DNA from 3 places in the Streptomyces sp. NPDC039424 genome. Region 3 is predicted to be linked to each of the others. Evidence: riboswitches for the same ligand, from Rfam matches in the RefSeq annotation. Region 3 holds a riboswitch; each other region holds the start of a gene.
What was found. A riboswitch is a leader RNA that binds a small molecule or an ion and turns the genes downstream of it on or off. The one in region 3 is predicted to bind cobalamin.
Positions count from the first base shown of each region.

Region 1: it holds a riboswitch for cobalamin, as region 3 does, so the genes downstream of both, ACZ7L0_RS05200 (ribonucleoside-diphosphate reductase subunit alpha) here and nicT (Nickel transporter NicT) in region 3, are expected to answer to the same signal.
Region 2: it holds a riboswitch for cobalamin, as region 3 does, so the genes downstream of both, ACZ7L0_RS31260 (prenyltransferase/squalene oxidase repeat-containing protein) here and nicT (Nickel transporter NicT) in region 3, are expected to answer to the same signal.

Region 1 is NZ_JBVKAI010000002.1:81,821-89,280, forward strand. It holds gene mctP (monocarboxylate uptake permease MctP) at 1-1,389, shown strand, start outside; cobalamin riboswitch at 1,674-1,809, shown strand; gene ACZ7L0_RS05200 (ribonucleoside-diphosphate reductase subunit alpha) at 1,931-4,324, shown strand; gene ACZ7L0_RS05205 (ribonucleotide-diphosphate reductase subunit beta) at 4,324-5,394, shown strand; gene ACZ7L0_RS05210 (bifunctional albaflavenone monooxygenase/terpene synthase) at 5,452-6,822, opposite strand; gene cyc1 (epi-isozizaene synthase) at 6,819-7,460, opposite strand, start outside.
Region 2 is NZ_JBVKAI010000015.1:143,463-150,922, reverse strand. It holds gene ACZ7L0_RS31270 (hypothetical protein) at 1-25, opposite strand, end outside; gene ACZ7L0_RS31265 (XRE family transcriptional regulator) at 61-672, opposite strand; cobalamin riboswitch at 1,261-1,384, shown strand; gene ACZ7L0_RS31260 (prenyltransferase/squalene oxidase repeat-containing protein) at 1,524-2,747, shown strand; gene ACZ7L0_RS31255 (SCO2322 family protein) at 2,744-3,400, shown strand; gene ACZ7L0_RS31250 (CbiQ family ECF transporter T component) at 3,393-4,469, shown strand; gene ACZ7L0_RS31245 (ABC transporter ATP-binding protein) at 4,466-6,121, shown strand; gene ACZ7L0_RS31240 (ECF transporter S component) at 6,118-6,936, shown strand; gene ACZ7L0_RS31235 (aggregation-promoting factor C-terminal-like domain-containing protein) at 7,242-7,460, shown strand, end outside.
Region 3 is NZ_JBVKAI010000005.1:354,550-362,009, forward strand. It holds gene ACZ7L0_RS15935 (GAF and ANTAR domain-containing protein) at 1-74, shown strand, start outside; gene ACZ7L0_RS15940 (hypothetical protein) at 90-848, opposite strand; gene thrS (threonine--tRNA ligase) at 1,095-2,369, shown strand; gene ACZ7L0_RS15950 (nucleoside hydrolase) at 2,555-3,529, shown strand; gene nicT (Nickel transporter NicT) at 3,537-4,631, opposite strand; cobalamin riboswitch at 4,661-4,844, opposite strand; gene ACZ7L0_RS15960 (ArsR/SmtB family transcription factor) at 4,925-5,284, shown strand; gene ACZ7L0_RS15965 (LAETG motif-containing sortase-dependent surface protein) at 5,300-6,226, opposite strand; gene ACZ7L0_RS15970 (glycoside hydrolase family 13 protein) at 6,476-7,460, shown strand, end outside.

The DNA of each region.
Region 1 (7,460 bases), on a different contig from region 3:
ATCTACGCGGCGGGCGCGGCCGGCTTCTTCGCGGTGCCGTACACCATCCTCGTCTATCCGCTGATCTTCACGTTCCTGCCCCGCCTGTGGTCGGTCTCGCACAAGCACGGCTATGTGACGACCTCGGACTTCGTGCGGGGCCGCTTCGGCTCCAAGGGCCTGTCGCTGGCGGTGGCGGTGACCGGCATCCTGGCGACAATGCCGTACATCGCGCTGCAACTGGTCGGCATCCAGGCGGTGCTGGACGTGATGGGCGTCGGTGGCGGCGAGAACACCAACTGGTTCGTGAAGGACCTGCCGCTGCTGATCGCCTTCGGTGTGCTGGCGGCGTACACCTACTCGTCGGGCCTCAGGGCGCCCGCGCTGATCGCGTTCGTCAAGGACACGCTGATCTACATCGTCATCGCCGTGGCGATCATCTACATCCCGATCAAGCTGGGCGGGTTCGACGAGATCTTCGCCAAGGCGGGCGCGAAGTACACGGAAGCGGGCGCGGGCGGGCTGGTGCCGGCCCCGACGGGCCAGTGGACGTACGCCACGCTGGCGCTGGGCTCGGCGCTGGCGCTGTTCATGTACCCGCACTCGATCACCGCGACCCTGTCCTCGCGCAGCCGTGAGGTGATCCGCCGCAACACCACGATCCTGCCGCTGTACTCACTGATGCTGGGCCTGCTGGCGCTGCTCGGCTTCATGGCGATCGCGGCCGGGGTGAAGGTCACCAACGGCCAGCTGGCGATCCCGCAGCTGTTCGAGACCATGTTCCCGGACTGGTTCGCGGGCGTGGCCTTCGCGGCGATCGGCATCGGAGCGCTGGTGCCGGCGGCGATCATGTCGATCGCGGCGGCCAACCTCTTCACGCGCAACATCTACAAGGACTTCATCAAGCCGGACGCGACGCCGAAGGAGGAGACGCGGGTCTCCAAGATCGTGTCGCTGCTGGTGAAGGTGGGCGCGCTGATCTTCGTCCTGACCATGGACAAGACGGTCGCGATCAACTTCCAGCTGCTCGGCGGCATCTGGATCCTGCAGACCTTCCCGGCCCTGGTCGGCGGCCTGTTCACCCGCTGGTTCCACCGCTGGGCGCTGCTCGCGGGCTGGGCGGTCGGCATGGTGTACGGCACGCTCGCCGCGTACGGCATCTCCTCGCCGACGCAAAAGCACTTCGGCGGCAACGCCAAGGAGATCCCGGGCATCGGCGAGATCGGCTACATCGGTCTGACCGCGTTCGTGCTCAACGTGGCCGTCGCGGTGGTCCTCACCTTCGCCCTGAAGGCGCTCAAGGCCCCCGAGGGCGTCGACGAGACCAGCCCGGAGGACTACACGGCGGACGCGGGCGACCCGGGTGTCCAGGTGGAACTGCCGCCGGCCACGGCGGGCAGCGCGCACTGAGCCGTACGCGAGCGACGGGCCGCCGGGGAAATCCGGCGGCCCGTCGTCGTACCCGTCCCGCGCACTCGGCCGCACGGACATCGTGATCCGGCCACGCGGACCCCGACGCGCCCCGCACGCCGCCCACCGCATCTGCGAACGCCTCGGCCTCGTCCGCTCGCCCGGGCGGGACCGGAGCCCGCTCCGGCACCTGGACGACATCACTCTCCTCATCTACGAGTTGACGCTATGAAGCCGACGCAACACAACATCTGGGGGTGACACCGCAGCCCGGCACTAGATGTATGCTCATGCTCGCTGTCGCCGCAGGGGAATCCGGTGCGAATCCGGAACTGTCCCGCAACGGTGTACTCATGCCCGTATGCCCGCATACGGGTGTCGAGCGTCAGTCCGAGGACCTGCCGACAGCGCGCCCGGCCGTCCGGTCGGGTGCCCATGACGTCCGGGCCTCGTGGAGTGGGCCGGTGGACGCGACGCCGCGTGCGCTCGTGCTGCCCCCTGCCCTCCGCCAGGCCCCACGCCGAGCGAGGGAGTGCCTCACGTGACCATCGCGCCAGTCGACCCGGCTTCAGCCACCCAGGCGACCGAGGCGGCCCCGGTGGAGTCCGACGGTCCCGGTGCCGCGCTGTTGCGGACCCTGACCGAGCTGACCGCCGACCTGCCGGACGCCGACCCCGGCCGGGTCGCCGCCGCCGCACTGCGCGGCCGGTCCGCCCACGCGGACGAAGCGGAACTGCGCGAGCTGGCCACGGAGGCGGCGGCCGGCCTGATCTCCGAGGACCCCGCCTACTCTCGGCTGGCCGCCCGGCTGCTCACCCTCACCATCCGCGCCGAGGCCGCCTCCCAGGGCGTGACGTCCTTCGCCTCGTCCGTCGCCGTGGGCCACCGCGAGGGCCTGATCGCCGACCGGACCGCCGAGTTCGCGCGCCTGCACGCGGCCCGCCTCGACGCGCTGGTCGACGACGGCGCCGACGACCGCTTCGGCTACTTCGGTCTGCGCACCCTGCACAGCCGCTACCTCCTGCGGCACCCGATCACCCGCAAGGTCGTCGAGACGCCCCAGCACTTCATGCTGCGCGTCGCCGCCGGTCTCGCCGAGGACGACACCTCCCGCTCGGTGGACGAGGTCGCCGCGCTCTACAAGCTGATGAGCCGCCTGGACTACCTGCCCTCCTCCCCCACGCTCTTCAACTCCGGCACCCGGCACCCCCAGATGTCGTCCTGCTACCTCCTGGACTCCCCCAAGGACGAGCTGGACTCCATCTACGACCGCTACCACCAGGTCGCCCGGCTCTCGAAGCACGCCGGCGGCATCGGTCTGTCGTACAGCCGGATCCGTTCGCGCGGTTCCCTCATCCGCGGCACCAACGGGCACTCCAACGGCATCGTGCCGTTCCTGAAGACCCTCGACGCCTCGGTCGCCGCCGTGAACCAGGGCGGCCGGCGCAAGGGCGCCGCCGCGGTCTACCTGGAGACCTGGCACTCCGACATCGAGGAGTTCCTGGAGCTGCGCGACAACACCGGCGAGGACGCCCGCCGTACGCACAACCTCAACCTCGCGCACTGGATCCCCGACGAGTTCATGCGCCGCGTCAACGCCGACGAGCAGTGGTCACTGTTCTCCCCGGCGGACGTGCCGGAGCTGGTGGACCTGTGGGGCGAGGAGTTCGACGCCGCCTACCGCAAGGCCGAGGCGGCGGGCCTCGCCAAGAAGACCATCCCCGCCCGCGATCTGTACGGCCGGATGATGCGCACCCTCGCGCAGACCGGCAACGGCTGGATGACCTTCAAGGACGCCGCCAACCGCACCGCCAACCAGACGGCCGAGCCGGGCCACGTCGTCCACTCCTCCAACCTGTGCACGGAGATCCTGGAGGTCACCGACGACGGGGAGACGGCGGTCTGCAACCTGGGGTCGGTCAACCTCGGCGCGTTCGTCGACCCGGCCGCCCAGGACATCGACTGGGAGCGGCTGGACGCCACCGTCCGCACCGCCGTCACCTTCCTCGACCGGGTCGTCGACATCAACTTCTACCCGACCGAGCAGGCGGGCCGCTCCAACGCCCGCTGGCGCCCGGTCGGCCTCGGCGCGATGGGTCTGCAGGACGTCTTCTTCAAGCTGCGCCTGCCCTTCGACTCGGCCGAGGCCAAGGCGCTGTCCACGCGCATCGCCGAACGCGTCATGCTCGCCGCGTACGAGGCCTCCGCCGATCTCGCCGAGCGCAACGGCCCGCTGCCGGCCTGGGAGAAGACCCGTACGGCCAGGGGCGTGCTGCACCCGGACCACTACGGCGTCGAGTTCACCTGGCCGGAGCGCTGGGCGGCGCTGCGCGAGCGCATCGCGACGACCGGGATGCGTAACTCGCTGCTGCTGGCCATCGCCCCCACCGCCACCATCGCCTCGATCGCCGGGGTGTACGAGTGCATCGAGCCGCAGGTCTCCAACCTGTTCAAGCGCGAGACGCTGTCCGGTGAGTTCCTCCAGGTCAACTCCTACCTGGTGAAGGAGCTCAAGGAGCTGGGCGTGTGGGACGCCCGGACCCGTGAGGCGCTGCGCGACTCGAACGGCTCGGTGCAGGAGTTCGCCTGGATCCCGGCCGACGTACGGGCGCTGTACCGCACGGCCTGGGAGATCCCGCAGCGCGGACTGATCGACATGGCCGCGGCCCGGACCCCGTTCCTGGACCAGGCCCAGTCGCTGAACCTGTTCCTGGAGACGCCGACCATCGGCAAGCTCTCCTCGATGTACGCGTACGCCTGGAAGCAGGGGCTGAAGACCACGTACTACCTGCGCTCCCGCCCGGCGACCCGTATCGCCCGCGCGGCCCAGGCGCAGGCCCAGCCCGAGAAGACCATCCCCGTCCAGCAGGTCACCGACCCCGACGCCGTCGCCTGCTCCCTGGAAAACCCCGAGTCCTGCGAGGCCTGCCAGTAATGCCCACCCGTCACCCGACCACCACCCCTGATGGACGGCGCTCCGCGCCGACCGCAACATCCACCCGTAACACCAACCTGCTCGACCCGGGCTTCGAGCTGACTCTGCGCCCCATGCGCTACCCGGACTTCTACGAGCGCTACCGGGACGCCATCAAGAACACCTGGACCGTGGAGGAGGTCGACCTCCACTCGGACGTCGCCGACCTCGCCAAGCTGTCGCAGGGTGAACAGCACATGATCGGCCGCCTGGTGGCCTTCTTCGCGACGGGCGACTCGATCGTGGCGAACAACCTGGTGCTGACCCTCTACAAGCACATCAACTCCCCCGAGGCGCGGCTGTACCTGTCCCGCCAGCTCTTCGAGGAGGCCGTGCACGTCCAGTTCTATCTGACGCTCCTGGACACCTACCTCCCCGACCCGGACGACCGGGCGGCGGCCTTCGCGGCCGTCGAGAACATCCCCTCCATCCGCGAGAAGGCCGAGTTCTGCTTCAAGTGGATGGACTCGGTGGAGAAGATCGAGCGGCTGGAGACCAGGGCCGACCGCCGCCGGTTCCTGCTCAACCTGATCTGCTTCGCCGCGTGCATCGAGGGCCTGTTCTTCTACGGCGCCTTCGCTTACGTCTACTGGTTCCGCAGCCGGGGTCTGCTGCACGGCCTGGCGACCGGCACCAACTGGGTGTTCCGGGACGAGACGATGCACATGTCCTTCGCCTTCGAGGTGGTCGACACCGTCCGCAAGGAGGAGCCGGACCTCTTCGACGAGGAGCTCCAGCAGCAGGTCACCGACATGCTGCGGGAGGCCGTCGAGGCCGAGCTGCAGTTCGCGCGCGACCTGTGCGGTGACGGCCTCCCCGGCATGAACACCGACTCGATGCGGCAGTACCTGGAGTGCGTCGCCGACCAGCGTCTGACGCGCCTCGGCTTCGCTCCGGTGTACGGCTCGGAGAACCCCTTCTCGTTCATGGAGCTGCAGGGCGTTCAGGAGCTGACCAACTTCTTCGAGCGGCGCCCCTCGGCGTACCAGGTGGCGGTGGAGGGCACCGTCGACCTCGACGAGGACTTCTGAGCCGGTCGGACGGCTCATGGCCCGTGGGACGCCGCCCGGTGGCGGCGTCCCACCCGCTCACCAGGGCACGGGCCGCAGCAGCAGACGGTGCGGGCGGAGCGTGATGCCCACCCGGGTGGCGTCGTTCGACCCGCTGACCTCCTCGAAGCGGTACTTCGCCGACACCGCCGCCGTGACCAGGGTCAGCTGGGCCATGGAGAAGTGGTCGCTGGGGCACTTGCGGTTGCCGACGCTGAACGGGCTCATCGCGTACTTGGGCACGTCCTTGACCCGGTCCGGCAGCCAGCGGTCGGGGTCGAAGTCGAGGTGGTGGGCGTACGAACGCGGGTCGCGCTGGATCGCGTACGGGCTGTAGACGAGGTCCGCTCCCGCCGGAATGCGATAGCCGCCGAGCTCGGTGTCGCTGACCGCCCGGCGCGTCAATATCCATACGGCGGGGCGCAAACGCAAGGCCTCGACGACGACATTGTTCGTGTGGGTCAGCTTGCGCACGTCGTCGAATCCAACGGGCCGGCCGCCGGTCACGGATTCGACCTCGGCGCGCACCTTGGCGGCGTGTTCCGGATGTGCGGCGAGCAGCTGGAGCAGCCACATGATCGTGGAGGCGACTGTTTCGCTTCCGGGGGTGAGTATCGCGACCACCTGGTCGTGGATCTCCTGTTCCCCGATGGGGTCGCCATTGTCGTCCTTCGCCTCCAGCAATGCCGTCAGCAAATCGTCCGGCCTTTGACCAGATGCCCGGCGTTCGGTGACGATCTCGTCCACCAGGAGATGCAAATCGGCCAGCGCCCGGTTGAATTCCCGGTTGGCCGGCAGCGGCAGCCGGTAGAGCGGCCCGAGCGGCACGACCATCCGGCGGTACATGCCGCGGAAGACGGTTGCGAGGGCCACGCACAGCCGCTCGGCGCGCTCGTCCATGTACTGGCCGCGCAGCAGGCAGCGGGCCGCGATGCGCACGGCGACCCGGAAGGACTCGGAGGTGCAGTCGAGGGTCTCGCCGGGCTGCCAGCGCTCGGTCAGCGCGTGCGCCTCCTCCTCCATGACCTGCCCGTAGGCGGGGATGGCGTCGAGCTTGAAGGCGGGCTGGATGATGCGCCGCTGGCGGCGGTGCCGGGGGCCGTTGGCGGTGGCCACGCCCTCCTTGCCGAGCAGGCCCTCCAGGGACTCCCACAGCGGTCCGGCGATGATGTAGTCGGGGCTGAGCGCCAGCGCGCCGGTGAGCTCCGGCGTGGTGACGGCGTACACCGTCTTGGGGCCCAGTTTCAGGCGTACGACGTCGCCGTGGTCGCGGAGCCGGGCCATGAAGGCCAGCGGATCTCGGACCAGCTTCCAGCCGTGGCCGAGCGCCGGGACGGCGCCCCCCGCGAAGGGCGGTTCACCCAGCTCCGGCGCCTCGGGCGTGGCGGGCCGCACGGATTCGACGGTCATTTCTCACCTGCCGCTTCGTTGTTGACGTACGGGGGCGTGGACCGGTCGTCCCAGCTGTCGACCCTGTACCGGCCGGACTCGTGGTGGAACCAGTAGACGGAGCTGAACCAGTTCCGCATATTGCCGAGGCAGGCGCGTACGGTGACGGCGAGTTCCTTTCCCCGCACCGTGCCGTCGTCGAGGTCGTCGGCGAACCGTAAGGCGATCCGCTCCGCGTCGAGGAATTCCGCTGTGCATTCCTCGACCCGTCGCCGCATTTCCCCCACTGCCTCTTCGAGAGTCAGTCCCTGATGGGTGATCAGACTGATTCCGAGATTGTGCAGCTCGTCGCCCGCTAATTCCTTCGGCAGCGAGCAGAGGTCGTTGTACCACGCGGCGAATTCCTGGCTCAGCAGGGCCGGCCGGCGATAGGCCGGGTGTTTCCGCACGGCGTCCGGGAGTTCCTGTCCGGCACTCGGCTCCAGCAGGTCCGTCCATATCCGGTGGGCGAACGTCAGGCGCCGCAGGGCGAGGTACTCCTCGACCTCGGGGACGCGTCCTTCGGTGCGGTTGCGGAACTCCCGGTCGTACGCCTCGATCACCGCGTGGAAGTGCCGGGCGAACCGCGCGTTCCAGGTGCCGGACAGGAACGAGTACAG
Region 2 (7,460 bases), on a different contig from region 3:
GCTTCGGCGATCTTTTCCGGCTCATTAATCGTCCTTCGTGTGCGGTGTGCGGCACGCGGCTCACCCGCGAACCTTCGGGCCGCCCGCGCCCGCGTCAGCGTCCTCGGTCTTGATGATCATCTCAGCCAGGTCGACGAGCGTGGCCAGCTGACGGGCGTTCATCCGCGGGGCGCGCATCGCCAGCCGCACCAGCCCGCTCTCCCGCAGCACCAGCAGCGGATCGGCCTCCGCCTCCAGGCTCTGGAGCACCGGTTGCAGGGCCTCGTACAGTGCCTCGGGCTCGTCCGCGGTGAAGTATCCGGCGGGCAGCCCGAAGAACCGGCGCAGCCGGTCGGCGTGTTCGAGGCTCGGCATACCGCTCTTGCGCCACACGCTCAGCCACTGCCGGCTCGTTCCCGCGATCCTGGCCAGCTCGTCCAGCGAGTAGCGCTTGCCGTCGGGCCGGCGCCGGGTCTCGCGGATGAAGTCGAGCCGCTGCCGGACCCGTTCGTCCAGCCCGATCTCGGGTGCGGCGCCGCCCGCGAGCAGTCGGGCGACCACGTCGGCGGGTATCCCCGTCCGGTACGACAGGTCGGCCACGTCCAGGACCTCCGGCAGCCGGCCCCCCGGCCGCCCGGTGAGCTCGCCGAGGCGCTCCAGCACGCCGGCAAGCGGGGCGTAGGCGTCACTCACCGAAGTCCCCCCTGGGCGTGTCGTCGGTTCCGTGGCTGAGCTGACGCGAGGCTACCGGGTCGCCCGCCGGTCGAGAAGGCATGACAACATCAGCTGCGGAATTAGGCAGCAATCGTTGACAGTTGAGGCCTGAACACGACAGGATCATGACGCAAGGTCACACTCCGAGGCCGCTCAGCGAAGCCGGAGGGTGCGCCTTGTCCCGCCCCGGGTGCTGCCTATGGGGGAGCAGCATCCGGGGCGTTACCTCTGCGCACGCCGGTCCGGGCGGGGCCTGGAACGCCACATCGGCCGGGCGGGCCGTTCTCGGCGTTGGCCGGACGCGGGCGCAGGGGTGGGCGGGGTCCCGGGCGGGCAGGACGTGCAGACGCCGCAGCGGGCGGGCGAGTTCCGCGCCCGCCTCCGCCGGGCTCAGCGAGGGGCACCGGGTAGCCGTGCTCGCGCGCGTACATCATCACCGCTCACCGCGCCCTCGGCGGAGGCGTCGATCTCGTACACCTCGGCCGACCGCCCCGGGCCGAGCGGTCTCCCCGTCGGTGTCATGCCGCGACCTTAGGGGCCGATGCTGTGATCCTCGGCTCACAGCCGTCCCTCAGTCTCAGGGTTACGGGCGGGTAGAGTGACCGCGTCGTCATCACACCCGTACGGGGGGAAGCCGGTGCAATTCCGGCGCTGGCCCGCAACCGTGAACCGCCCTGGGCGGTGAGCCGGACTGCCCTGTACGGGACGTTGACCGGCTCACGTGCGTCGGCGGCCCGCCGCGCACGGCACCGTCGAGGTCTACGGAGCCGAGCCGCCCGGGGTGTCCCGTGCTGCCCGCGCTCCGCTTCAGGGAGAGGCAGTCGCCGACCATGAACGTCCGCCGCAGCGCAGCGGCTCTGGCCGCCATCGGTGTGATGGCCGCCGCAGCGCCCGCCACCGCCGCGTCCCCGTCCCCCTCCCCGTCGACGGCACTTCCGTCGGGGCTGTACGGCAGCTCGGACCCGAAGTACGACGGTGTGTGGCGGCAGTCCCTCGCGCTGCTCGCCCAGCGCACCGTGGGCGTCCGGCCGGCCGCGAAGGCCGTCGACTGGCTGGTGGGGCAGCAGTGCGCGGACGGCGGGTTCGCCGCCTACCGGCCGGACCCCGCCAAGACCTGTGCGGCGACCAACGCCCAGACCGACACCAACAGCACGGCCGTCGCCGTGCAGGCGCTGAAGGCGCTCGGCGAGCACGACGGCGAGGTCCGCAAGGCGGTGACCTGGCTGAAGATGATGCAGAACAAGGACGGCGGCTGGAGTTACACGCCGGGCTCGCCCAGCGACACGAACTCCACCTCCCTGGTCATCGGCGCGCTCGCGGTGGCCGGCGAGGATCCCTTGCGGCTGCGCACCGAGGGCAGGACCCCGGCCGAACTGCTGGCCAAGTGGTCCATCTCCTGCGAGGGGGACGACGGGGGCGCCCTCGCCTACCAGCCGGACAAGAAGGGCAGGCTGGTGGGCAACGCGGACGCGACGGCCGCCGGGGTGCTGGGCGCGCTCGGCAAGGGCTTCGTGACGAAGGCCGGGAAGGCGCCGGAGGAGGGCTACGTCTGCGCCGACTCCGGCAAGCAGCTCACCCCGCAGGACATCTCCCGCAACGGCGCCGCGTACCTGTCGGACGCGACGCACGACACCGGCTACCTCAAGTCCGCCCTCGCGGGTGCCAAGGACCAGCCGGACTACGGCAACACCGCCGACGCGGTCGTCGCCCTCGCCGCGCGGGGCTGGACGAAGCAGGCGAAGAAGCCGTACGCCTGGCTGGAGAAGAACGGCGTGCCGTGGGCGAAGCAGAGCGGGCCCGCCGCCTACGCCGAGCTGATCTTCGCCGCGCACGCGATGGGCGCCGACCCGCGCGACTTCGGCGGTACGGACCTGGTGCGGGCCCTGGGCGCGACGGGACCGGCGCCGCAGACGGCCAAGGCGAAGGCCGCGCAGGACGAGAAGGACGAGGACGGCTCCGGGGTGAGCATCTGGTGGATCATCGGCACCGGCCTCGTCGGCGGGATCGGGATCGGCTTCCTGCTCAGCGGACGCAAGAGGACGCGGCAGCCGTGACCGCCGTCCGCCGTGCCGGGGCGCTGCTCCTGGCGGCCCTCCTCTGCGTGGGGCTCGCGGGTCAGGCGCGGGCCACCGGCTACCGGTACTGGTCCTTCTGGGAGCGCACCGGCGGCCACTGGACCTACGCCACGCAGGGCCCCTCGACCGCCCGGCCCTCCGACGGCGACGTCCAGGGCTTCCGCTTCGCGGTGAGTGCGGACTCCGCCGACGCGACGCGCCCGCGCGGTACGGCGGACTTCGACTCGATCTGCGCCGATTCGCCCGCGCGGGCGGGCCGGAAGCGGGTGGCGCTCGTGCTCGACTTCGGTACGTCCGCGGACGCGCCGTCGGGCGAGACCCCGCCCGCCCGCCGGACGGCCTGTGCGGTCATCTCCTCCGACGGGACCGCCGCCGACGCGCTGGCCTCGGTGGCGGGGCCGCTGCGGTACGACGCCGACGCACTGCTGTGTGCGATCGCGGGGTATCCGGAGAAGGGGTGCGGGGAGCAGGTGGCGGAGGGGAGGTCCCGCCCGGCGCCGGACCAGGCGCCGGCCCAGGCGAAGGACGACCCGGAGCACGGTCCGTCGGTGGGCCTGCTGGCAGGCGCGGGTGCCGTCGTGCTGCTGGGCGGAGCCGCGCTGTGGCAGGCACGGCGGCGCCGGGATGCGTAGGGCGCCGCGCGCCGCGGGTGTCCACCCCGGCGCCTGGTGGCTGTGGTCCATGGGCCTCGGCACCGCGGCCACCCGCACCACCAACCCCCTCCTGCTCGCCCTCCTCATAGCGACGGCGGGCTACGTGGTCGCCACCCACCGCACGGCCGCCCCCTGGTCCCGCTCCTACACCGCCTTCGCCCGACTCGCCCTGGCCGTCCTCCTCGTCCGCCTGGTCTTCGCGGTGGCGCTCGGCTCCCCCGTCCCCGGCACGCACGTGATCGTCACCCTCCCCGAAGTCCCGCTCCCGCACTGGGCGCAGGGCATCCGCCTGGGCGGCAGGGTGACGGCGGAGGCGCTGGTCTTCGCGCTGTACGACGGTCTGAAGCTGGCCACCCTGCTCATCTGCGTGGGCGCGGCGAACGCCCTGGCCAACCCGGCCCGGCTGCTGAAGTGCCTGCCCGGCGCGCTGTACGAGACGGGCGTGGCCGTGGTGGTCGCCCTCACCTTCGCGCCGAACCTGGTCGCCGACGTGCAGCGGCTGCGCGCCGCCCGCCGCCTGCGCGGCCGACCGGACCGGGGTGTCAGGGGTCTGCTGCAGGTCGGACTGCCAGTGCTGGAGGGCGCGTTGGAGCGGTCGGTCGCCCTCGCCGCCGCGATGGACGCGCGCGGGTACGGCCGCAGCGCCGACGTACCGGCCCGGGTCCGCCGTACCACCGCCGTCCTCACCCTCGGCGGGCTGCTCGGGGTGTGCGCGGGAACGTACGGGCTGCTCACCGCCGAGGGCGGCACATACGGCCTGCCGGTGCTGCTCACCGGGGTGGCCGCCGCGCTGGCGGGGCTGCGCCTGGGCGGGCGCCGCACACTGCGCACCCGGTACCGCCCGGACGCCTGGGACACGCGCGCCTGGCTGGTCGCGGCGTCCGGCGCGGCCGTCGCCGCGCTGCTGGCCCTGGCCTCGGCACAGGACCCCGCCGCCCTGCACCCCGGCGTGGTCCCGCTGATCGCGCCCACGCTTCCGCTCTGGCCGGCGGCGGCCGTACTCCTCGCCCTGTTGCCCGCCTTCGTCGTACCCAAGGAGCCGTCGTGATCCGCTTCGAGGATGTCTCCGTGACGTACGAGGGAGCGGCCGAACCAACCGTGCGGGGTGTGGACTTCGAGGTGCCGGAGGGTGAACTCGTCCTGCTCGTCGGACCGTCGGGCGTGGGCAAGTCCACGGTGCTGGGCGCGGTGAGCGGGCTGGTGCCGCACTTCACCGGCGGCACCCTGCGCGGCCGGGTCACCGTCGCCGGGCGGGACACCCGTACCCACAAGCCGCGCGAACTGGCCGACGTGGTGGGCACGGTGGGCCAGGATCCGCTGGCGCACTTCGTGACGGACACGGTGGAGGACGAACTCGCCTACGGGATGGAGTCGTTGGGCCTCGCCCCGGAGGTGATGCGGCGCCGCGTCGAGGAGACCCTCGACCTGCTCGGTCTGGCCGACCTGCGCGAGAGGCCCATCGCCACGCTCTCCGGCGGCCAGCGGCAGCGGGTGGCGATCGGCTCGGTCCTCACCCCGCACCCCAGGGTCCTCGTCCTGGACGAGCCGACGTCGGCGCTCGACCCGGCCGCCGCCGAGGAGGTCCTCGCGGTCCTCCAGCGCCTGGTCCACGACCTCGGTACGACGGTCCTGATGGCCGAGCACCGCCTGGAACGCGTCGTCCAGTACGCCGACCGGATCGTCCTGCTGCCCGCCCCCGGCGCCGCCCCGGTGCTGGGCACCCCGGCCGAGGTGATGGCGGTGTCCCCGGTGTACCCGCCGGTGGTGGACCTGGGCCGCCTGGCGGACTGGTCCCCGCTGCCGCTGACGGTGCGGGACGCGCGCCGCCGGGCGGGGGACCTCCGGGACCGGCTCGCCGGCCTCGCGGCCCCCGAGAGTCCGCCGCCGGTGAGCTCCGAGGCTCCCCGCCGTCGGCTCTTCAAGCGCGCCGCCCCCGCCCCGGCCCCCGCCCGGGTCGCCGAGGCCGACTCCCTCGCCGTCCGCCGGGCCCGTGTCCAGGCCCTCCGGCACGTCGACCTCACCCTCGCCCCCGGCGAGACGGTCGCCCTGATGGGCCGCAACGGCGCCGGGAAGTCGACGCTCCTCTCCGCGCTGGTGGGACTCGTCGCACCGTCCGCCGGATCGGTGCGCGTCGGCGGGGCCGTCCCGCACCGCACCCGGCCCCGCGACCTGGTGCGCCGGGTCGGTCTCGTCCCGCAGGAGCCGCGCGACCTGCTGTACGCCGACACCGTGGCCGCCGAGTGCACGGCCGCCGACCGGGACGCGGGGGCGGAGCCGGGTACGTGCCGTGCGCTGGTCTCCGAGCTGCTGCCGGGCATCACGGACCACACGCACCCCCGTGACCTGTCCGAGGGCCAGCGGCTGGCGCTCGCCCTGGCGGTCGTCCTGACCGCCCGGCCTCCCCTGCTCCTGCTGGACGAGCCGACGCGCGGCCTGGACTACGCGGCGAAGGCCCGCCTCGTCGCCGTACTGCGCGGGCTCGCCGCCGAGGGGCACGCGATCGTGCTGGCCACGCACGACGTGGAGCTGGCCGCCGAGCTCGCCCACCGGGTGGTGCTGCTCGCCGACGGCGAGGTGATCGCCGACGGCCCGACGGCCGACATCGTGGTCTCCTCCCCGTCCTTCGCGCCCCAGGTGACCAAGATCCTCGCCCCGCAGCGGTGGCTCACGGTGGCCCAGATACGGCAGGCCCTGTCATGACCGGCTCCCCGCGCCCCGTCCGCCTGGGCCCCCGCTCCGTCACCGCCCTCGCCCTGGTCGGCGCCGTCGGCGTGGTCGCCTTCGGCTGGCCCTTCCTCGCGCCACCGAGCTCGCGGATCGCCGCGCACGCCCAGGACGCGCCGTGGCTGTTCGCGGGGCTGCTGGTGCTGCTGATCGCGGTCGTCGCGGCGGCGATCTCCGAGTCGGGGCTCGGTCCGAAGGCCGTCGCGATGCTGGGCGTGCTGGCGGCCACCGGGGCGGCGCTGCGCCCGATCGGGGCGGGCACCGCCGGGATCGAGCCGATGTTCTTCCTGATGGTGCTCAGCGGCCGGGTCCTCGGCCCGGGCTTCGGCTTCGTCCTCGGCTCGGTCACCATGTTCGCGTCCGCCCTGCTCACGGGCGGGGTGGGGCCCTGGATGCCGTTCCAGATGCTGGCGATGGGCTGGTTCACGATGGGCGCGGGCCTGCTGCCGGGCCCGGACCGGCTGCGCGGCCGGGGCGAGCTCGCCCTCCTCGCGGTCTACGGCTGTCTGGCCGCGTTCGCCTACGGCACGGTCATGAATCTCGCGGGCTGGCCCTTCATGGGCGCCCTGGCCTCGAACATCGCCTTCGACCCGCACGCCGCCGTCCCCGCGAACCTGGCCCGCTTCCTCGCGTACTGCCTGGCCACCTCGCTCGGCTGGGACCTCGGCCGGGCCCTGTGCACGGTGGTCCTGACCCTGACGCTCGGCCCGACGCTCCTGCGGGCGCTGCGCCGGGCCACCCGGCGGGCCGCGTTCGAGACCGCGGTCACATTCGACGCGCCCACTCGGTGAAGCACCCCACATGACGCACGTCACCTACGATACGACCTCGTAGTGCGCCTTGTCCGATATGTCCGCCAGCGCACCCCCTCCGACCTGCGCTTTGAGAGCCAGTTCACACGAAGGGCTATTCCCCCCGATCCGGCCACAACTAGTAAAAGGGGTCATTGCGGACACGTTTCCGGCCTGCTTCTGTGGAGCACGTCGCCAAGCGCCACGAGCCCTCAGGGGCCGCGGCGCCGACGTAGGCCCCACCGCCCACCACGCGGTGCAGGCATACAAGGCGGCCGTCCTGCCCCCGACCGAAGAGGTTTTCTGTGTCCGTCTCCGTCATCCGCCGCATCGCTTCCCCGAAGAAGATCCTCACCTCCGCCGCCGTGGCCGCCGCCACCGCCGGCATGGTGGCCGCTTCGGCCCCGGCTCACGCGGCGACCGGCAACACCGTCGCCCAGGCCCAGACGATCGCGCACCGGATGATCCCGGACGCCGCGCAGTACAACGCCTTCGACAACATCGTGAAGCGCGAGAGCGGCTGG
Region 3 (7,460 bases):
GCGGACGTACGGCCCTGGAGGTGGCGCACGACGTGGTCGGCCACCGCACCCGGCTGGAGGGCGACCGGCCCTGAGCGGAGGTGCCCGGGTCAGGCCTGTACGCGGCCCTGCTCGCGGATCTGGAGCAGGCGCTGGGTGCCGAGGTCGAGGGCCCGCTGGACGGCCTCGTCCGGCGGAACGGTGCCGAGCGTGCCGGCGGTCACGACGATCGCGTCCTCTCCGGCGCGTACGGCGGCCATGTCCAGGGTGAGCACGGGGTCCTCGCCGGCCTGCGCGCCCTCGGTGACCAGCGTGACCCGCAGGCCCTGGCGGGCGTCCCCGACCGCGGGCAGCGGCAGCTCCTCGACCTGGACGGCCTCGACGCCGAGTCGGGTGGTCGCGGCCGTGAACTGTCCGCAGGTGCCCGGCAGCGTCCGCAGCCAGGCCAGCGCGCGGTCCACGTCCGCCGGACGGTGGCCGGCGACCTGGTAGCGCAGCTGGGACTGGTCGTCGCCGTCGTCCAGGAGGGCCACCGCCCGGCTGCCCGACGGCGGACCGAGCGGTTCCTCGGTGTACAGGGCCTCCAGCAGCCGCTGGCAGTCGGGCGCGGCGTTCGCCGTCGCCTTCAGCAGCGCGTCCCGCCAGCTCGCCGCGCCCTCGGACTGCATCCAGGGCGCCCCGAGATCGGCCTCGTTGATCAGGGCGGCCTGCGCCTGGGCGTCGGTGAGGGCGGCCGGCGCCTGCTCCTCGGTCCCGGCGGAGGTGGCGGCCAGCGGGTCCCGGGCCTGGTCCGGTGTGCTCGCCAGACAGGCGGAGGCGCTGAGCAGCGTGGCCGCGGTGAGCGCGGTGGCGGCGGAGTGGCGGGACATGTACTCACGGCACCACTGCCTCCGGGGGTTCACCAGCGGTCCGGTCCGTCCGGGTGAAGGGTGGGCCGATGCCGGTGCCGGCGGGCCGGAAAACCCGTCGTCCTCGTCCACCGCCCCCTGTTACCGTCCTCCCATGCAGCGCGCCCAGTCGTTCCCCCACAGCACGACGACGCCGGAGAACGTCCCGGCGCGCTGACACGTGACCTTGAGTCCGAAGCCCCGGGGCGAGTGCCCCGGGGCTTCGGCGTGTGTGCGTCCCGGTTCCTCGCCCCGCCCCCGTGCCCGTCCCATCGCGAGGAGACCGCCATGCACGACCACCGCCGGCTCGGCCGTGAACTGGACCTGTTCGACACCGACCCCCTGATGGGCGCGGGGCTGCCGTACTGGCTCCCGGACGGGGCCGTCGTACGGCACGCCCTGGAGGAGTACGTACGGGAGGCCGAGCGAGCCGCCGGCTACCGGCACGTGTACTCGCCCGTCCTCGGCAAACGCGAGCTGTACGAGCTGTCCGGCCACTGGGACCACTACAGCGACGACATGTTCCCGCCCATGCGGCTCGGTGCGGAGGAGGTCGTCCTGCGCCCAAGCCTCTGTCCCCACCACGCGCTGATCTACCGTTCCCGCTCCCACAGCTACCGTGAACTGCCGCTGCGTCTCGCCGAGTTGGGGCCCATGTACCGTTCCGAGCCGTCGGGTGTGCTCGGCGGGCTGACCCGGGTGCGCTCCATCCAGCTCAACGACGCCCATATCTTCTGCACCCTGGACCAGGCCGTGAACGAGGCCCGCGCGGCCCTCGGCCTGATCGCCCGCGCCTACGCGGACCTCGGCATCCGCGCCGCCCGCCACCGCCTCTCCCTGCCCGGCGACGGCGGCAAGTACGTCGCCGATCCGGCCCTGTGGCGGCGGGCGACCGCAATGCTGCGGGAGGTCCTCGACGAGTCGGGCCTGGACTACGAGGAGGCCGAAGGCGAGGCGGCCTTCTACGGCCCCAAGATCGACGTGCAGATCGCCGACCCGGCCGGCCGCGAGTCCACCTTTTCCACCGTCCAGATCGACTTCCACCAGCCCGAACGCTTCGACCTGCACTACATCGGCGCCGACGGCGCCAAGCACCGCCCGGTCATGGTGCACCGCAGCGTCATCGGCAGCATGGAGCGCGCCGTCGCGCATCTGATCGAGGAGCACGGCGGCGCCTTCCCGGCCTGGCTGGCCCCGGTGCAACTGGTCGTGCTGCCGGTCGCTGAAGCGCAGTACGCCCAGGCGGAGGCCGTGGTGCGGGATGCGCTCGCCCGAGGCCTGCGCGCGGAACTCGCCACCCCGGACCAGGGCACCCTGGGCGCCCGCATCCGCGCCGCACGCCTGGTCCCGTACCAGGCGGTCATCGGCCAACGCGAGGCCGACACCTCCCAGGCAGCCGTACGCCTCCGCAACGGACACCGCCCGGGCCCCGTCCCCGTCGACGACCTCCTCGACCGCATCGCGGGCCGGGTGGCTGCCCGCGGCACCGCGCTCTGGGAGTGAGGGGCGCACGGGGTGGGGCCCGGCTGGTCGCTGGTCTGGTGGTCTGGTGGCGGTAGGCCTGCCGGAAGGGCGCCCCCGGGTCCGGGGCGGGCGCGGTGTCCCGTCGATCTGCTCGCTGTGGGGTCGTGCTCTCGGGGTGAGGGGCGCATAGGGTCGGGACGTGGGACGCAGGAGGGAGACTTGTCGTGACCGAGCAGAACGCTGCCGCCATTCCCGTGATCATCGACTGTGACACCGGCGTCGATGACGCGCTGGCCCTGCTGTTCGCCGTCCGGCATCCGGCGCTGGACCTGCGGGCCGTCACCTGTGTCGCCGGGAACACGGGCGTGGACCAGGTGGTGCGGAACACGCTGACCGTGCTGGAGCGGGCCGGTGCGCCGGACCTCCCTGTGGCCCGGGGGGCCGAGCGGCCGTTGATCGAGGCCATTCGCCCGGCTGAGCATGTGCACGGCCGGGACGGCATGGGTGACATCGGCCTGCCCGCCCCGAACCGCAGGCCGGTCGACCTGGACGCGGTGTCGCTGCTGCGGCGCGAGATCCTCGCCTCCCCGCGTCCGGTCACCCTGATCCCGACGGCCCCGCTCACCAATATCGCCCTGCTGCTGCGCACCCACCCGGAGGTGACGCGCAACATCGGGCGGATCGTGTTCATGGGCGGCGCCGTGGCCACCGGGAACGCCACGCCGGTCGCCGAGTTCAACGTCTGGCACGACCCGGAGGCGGCGGCGATCCTGCTGACCGCCGGGGTGCCGATCACCATGTACGGCCTCGACGTCTTCCAGCGGGTCGTGGTCCCCGGCACCGACGTACGGCGACTGCGGGCGAGCGAAGAGCCCGGCACCCGGCTGGCCGGCGAGCTGCTCGCGCACCGGCCCACCACCCAGGGCGGCCCCACCGAGGCGGAGGCAGCCGGCGGCCTGGGCGACGCGGGCGCGGTCTGCGCGGTCGCCGACCCGGCCGGCATCACCACCAGCCTGCTGCCCGTCGAGGTCTCCCTCGCCCCCGGCCCGACCCGGGGTCAGACCATCGTCGACCGCCGCCCGCGTCCCGGCGAGTCCGAGATCCATGAGGGCCACCGCGAACAGCCCCTGGTGGACGTGGCGTTGGACGTGGACGTGGACCGGTTCGTCAAGCTGTACCTGGAGACGGTCGAACGCTAGACGCGGCTCACTCCGAGGAGGCGGGGGCCGGTACCGCCCACCGCTCCTCCACCTTCGCGAGCCGCCAGTACGCCAGCGCCGCCGCCCACACGACGACGAACAGGCCGACGATGACATAGCCGACGCTGTCCAGGTTCAGGCCGGCGATCCAGCCGGTGAGGCCGTCGCGCAGGTCGAGCTTCTCGTGCAGGACGCCGACCAGTTCGATCGTGCCGATGAAGAAGGCGACGGCGATGGACAGGCCGGTGATGGTGAGGTTGTAGAACACCTTGCGTACGGGGTTGGAGAACGCCCACTGGTAGGCGAAGTTCATGAAGGTGCCGTCGAGCGTGTCGAACAGGCTCATACCGGCGGCGAACAGGAGCGGCAGGCACAGGATCGCGTACCAGGGCAGCCCGGCCGCCGCACCCGAGCCGGCCATCACCATCAGCGTGACCTCGGTGGCGGTGTCGAAGCCGAGCCCGAAGAGGAACCCGAGCGGGAACATCTGCCCGGGCCGGCTGATGGACTTGGTGAGGCGGCCGAGGATCCGGTTCATGAACCCCCGGGAGTCCAGGTGCTGTTCGAGCTCCCGCTCGTCGTACGTCCCCGCCCGCATCGCCCGGAACACGCGCAGGATGCCCAGCAGGGCGACCAGGTTGAGGGCGGCGATGAGGTAGAGGAAGGTGCCGGAGATCGTCGTACCCAGGAAGCCGAGGACCTGGTGGGTGCGAGAGCCCTCGTTCATCACCTTGCCGGCGAGCTGGGTGCCGCCCGCGATCAGCGCGGCCAGCAGCACGACCACGCTGGAGTGCCCCAGCGCGAACCAGAAGCCCACCGACACCGGCCGCTTGCCGTCCGCCATCAGCTTGCGGGTGGTGTTGTCGATCGCGGCGATGTGGTCGGCGTCGAAGGCGTGCCGCATGCCGAGGGTGTAGGCGGTGACGCCCAGGCCGATGCCGAAGGCCTTGGTGCCGACCTTGTAGTGCTCGGGGACGACGAGCAGGAAGAGGATCCCGAACGCGACGACGTGCAGGGCGACGATCACCGCCATCAGCCCTGCCGTTTTGAGGGTGTCCTCGCGCCGCCAGCGGAAAGCCGACGTGGATTCGGGCAGGGCCATCCGGTTCACGCTCCAGCACCTCGTGGATCACTTCGTGAGCTGCCGTGGCCGGTCTCCTGGCTTACGGGTCGTACGTCCGCCGTCCCTGCCTTCCCGGTCGTACGACCAGTGGCCCGGCGGGTGCCGGACGGGACGGGAACTCCCCGATCACAGTGGCGAGGGCCGCGTCGACATCGCATCGACTTCCCGAGCACCACGGCCTGATCACCGTAGGGGTGCGAGCGGTTTCCTGCATAGCTGCGTACCTGCGCAGGTATCGAAGATCACAAAACGGCGCCTGCGAGGATGAGGGCATGCATCTCGTCCCTGCCGACCGCGCGGACCGTCGCACCATCGACGGCCACCGGGTCTGCGACGCCATCGCCGCGATCGGCGAGCCCGGCCATGTGCGCACGTGGGCCGACCGTTTCGCCCTGCTCGCCGACCCCAAGCGCCTCGCGCTGCTGCTGGCCCTGCACCGCACCGGCCCGCTGGCCGTGTCCGATCTGGCGATCGCGACCGGAATGAACGACCCCGCCGTCTCGCAGGCCTTGCGGCTGCTGCGGGCGGCGGGGGTCGTGGAGGGGGAGAAGGAGGGGCGGGTGGTCAGGTACCGGGTGGTGGACACCGAGGTGCGAGGACTGCTGAAGCACTGCACCGCGGACGGCGGCTGACACCCGCTTACGGCATCAGCCCCGGGCGGTGCGCCTGCGCCTGGTGGCGACCACGATCACCGCGCCGCCCGCGAGGAGCACGGCGGCGCCTGCGGCGATGACGGCGGAGCCGCTGCCGCCACCGGTCTCGGCCAGGTCGCCGCCGCCCCCGTCGGGCGTCGGGGCCGCGGCCGGGGTGGACTCCGAGGCGGACGGGGTCGGGGTGGCCGACTCGGTGGGCGTGGACTCGGAGGCGCTCGGGGTCGGGGTGGCGGTCTCCGCGGCCGGGGTCGAGGGCTGGGCCGGGACGGACTCGGGGGCGGACGGGGTCGGCGTGGCGGTCTCGGTGGACGTGCAGTCCTTCGAACCGCCGTTCCAGGCCGCGATCAGCTTGTCCTTGATGACGGGGTGGTCCGGGCCCTTGGGCAGGTCGCCGTGCTCGAACCCGTCCTTGGCGTCGAGCTCGCCGTCGAACTTGACCGCGCCCCGATAGAGGTCGATCTGCGCGAAGCAGCCCGCGTCCGGTACCGCGATGTCGAGGGACTCGGTCTGGCCCGGCTTCACCGTCACGGAGTCGAAGTCCACGAAGATCTGCTCGCCGGAGGTGCCGAAGGAGGAACCGTGGGCGAGGTAGGAGGCCAGCGAGGCGGTGCAGGTGGAGGCGTCACCGGCGGTGCGGACCTTGATGTGGACCTTGCCGTCCTCGGTGGGCTTGAGGTTCTGGTCGTCGACCTTGACCGAGTCGTAGAAGCCGGTGCCGTCGAGCGAGAACTGGCAGCGGTCGGTCCCGGTCTCCGTGCCCGCGCCGGTGCCCGGCTTGTAGGTGCCGCCGGACTTCCAGCCGTCACCGCCGTCGTGGGCCCAGGCGCCGGAGGCGGCGGCGACGGAGGCCGCGCAGAGGGCGAGCGTCGCGGCGCCCGTCCCCAGCAGGCGGCGGGTGGTGACACGTCTCGCTATGGACATGTGTATCCCATCAGGATCTGAGACCTTCCCATGCGGAGAAGGCAGGGGGGAAGGCAGGAGAAGGCAGAGGAAACACCGGGCCCATTGGTCAGATGCGCCACAGCGTGTGCACATGGTGGGTCGACCGGCTGAACCCTGTCAACCTGCGCTGATGCAAGGGGAGTTCATGCCTCATCACAACTTCGACACACTGGGAATGATCTACTCCGCAGGGTGTGAAGTTTCGCTTTCCCGGCAATGTGGACAGGGATGCCCTTGTCGTCCTTCCCCAAGGGAGCCCACGTGACCGACCTTTCGTCCAGGAACCCCGACTGGTGGCGCCAGGCCGTCATCTACCAGGTCTACCCCCGCAGCTTCGCCGACGCCGACGGCGACGGGCTCGGCGACATCCGGGGCATCGCCGAACGCCTGAACCACGTCGCCGCGCTGGGCGTCGACGCCCTGTGGCTGAGCCCCTTCTACCCCTCCGAACTCGCCGACGGCGGCTACGACGTCGCCGACCACCGGGACGTCGACCCCCGCCTCGGCACGCTGGACGACTTCGACGCCATGGTCGCCGAGGCCCACCGCCTCGGCCTGAAGGTCGTCGTCGACATCGTCCCCAACCACACCTCGCGCCGGCACCCCTGGTTCCAGGAGGCCCTGCGCGCCGGACCCGGCTCCCCGGCCCGCGACCGCTACGTCTTCCGGGACGGCCGGGGCGAGCACGGCGAACTCCCGCCCACCGACTGGCAGTCGGTCTTCGGCGGCAGCGCCTGGCAACGGGTCCCCGACGGCCAGTGGTACCTGCATCTGTTCGCCCCCGAGCAGCCCGACCTCAACTGGGACAACGAGGAGGTCCGCGCCGACTTCCGCACCACCCTGCGCTTCTGGTCCGACCGGGGTGTGGACGGCTTCCGCGTCGACGTGGCCCACGGCCTGGCCAAGGACCTCACCGAACCGCTCCGCGACCTCGGCGATCTGAGCCCGACCGGCGAGGAGGCCCTGCTGCGCGTGTCGCCCGGCAGCCACCCCTACTGGGACCGCGACGAGGTCCACGAGGTCTACCGCGACTGGCGCAAGGTCTTCGACGCCTACGCCCCGCCCCGCACGGCGGTCGCCGAGGCCTGGGTCCCGGATGCCCGCCGCGCGCTGTACGCCCGCCCGGACGAACTGGGCCAGGCGTTCAACTTCGAGTACCTGCAAGCGGGCTGGGACGCGGACGAACTGCGCCGGGTCATCACGGACTCCTTGC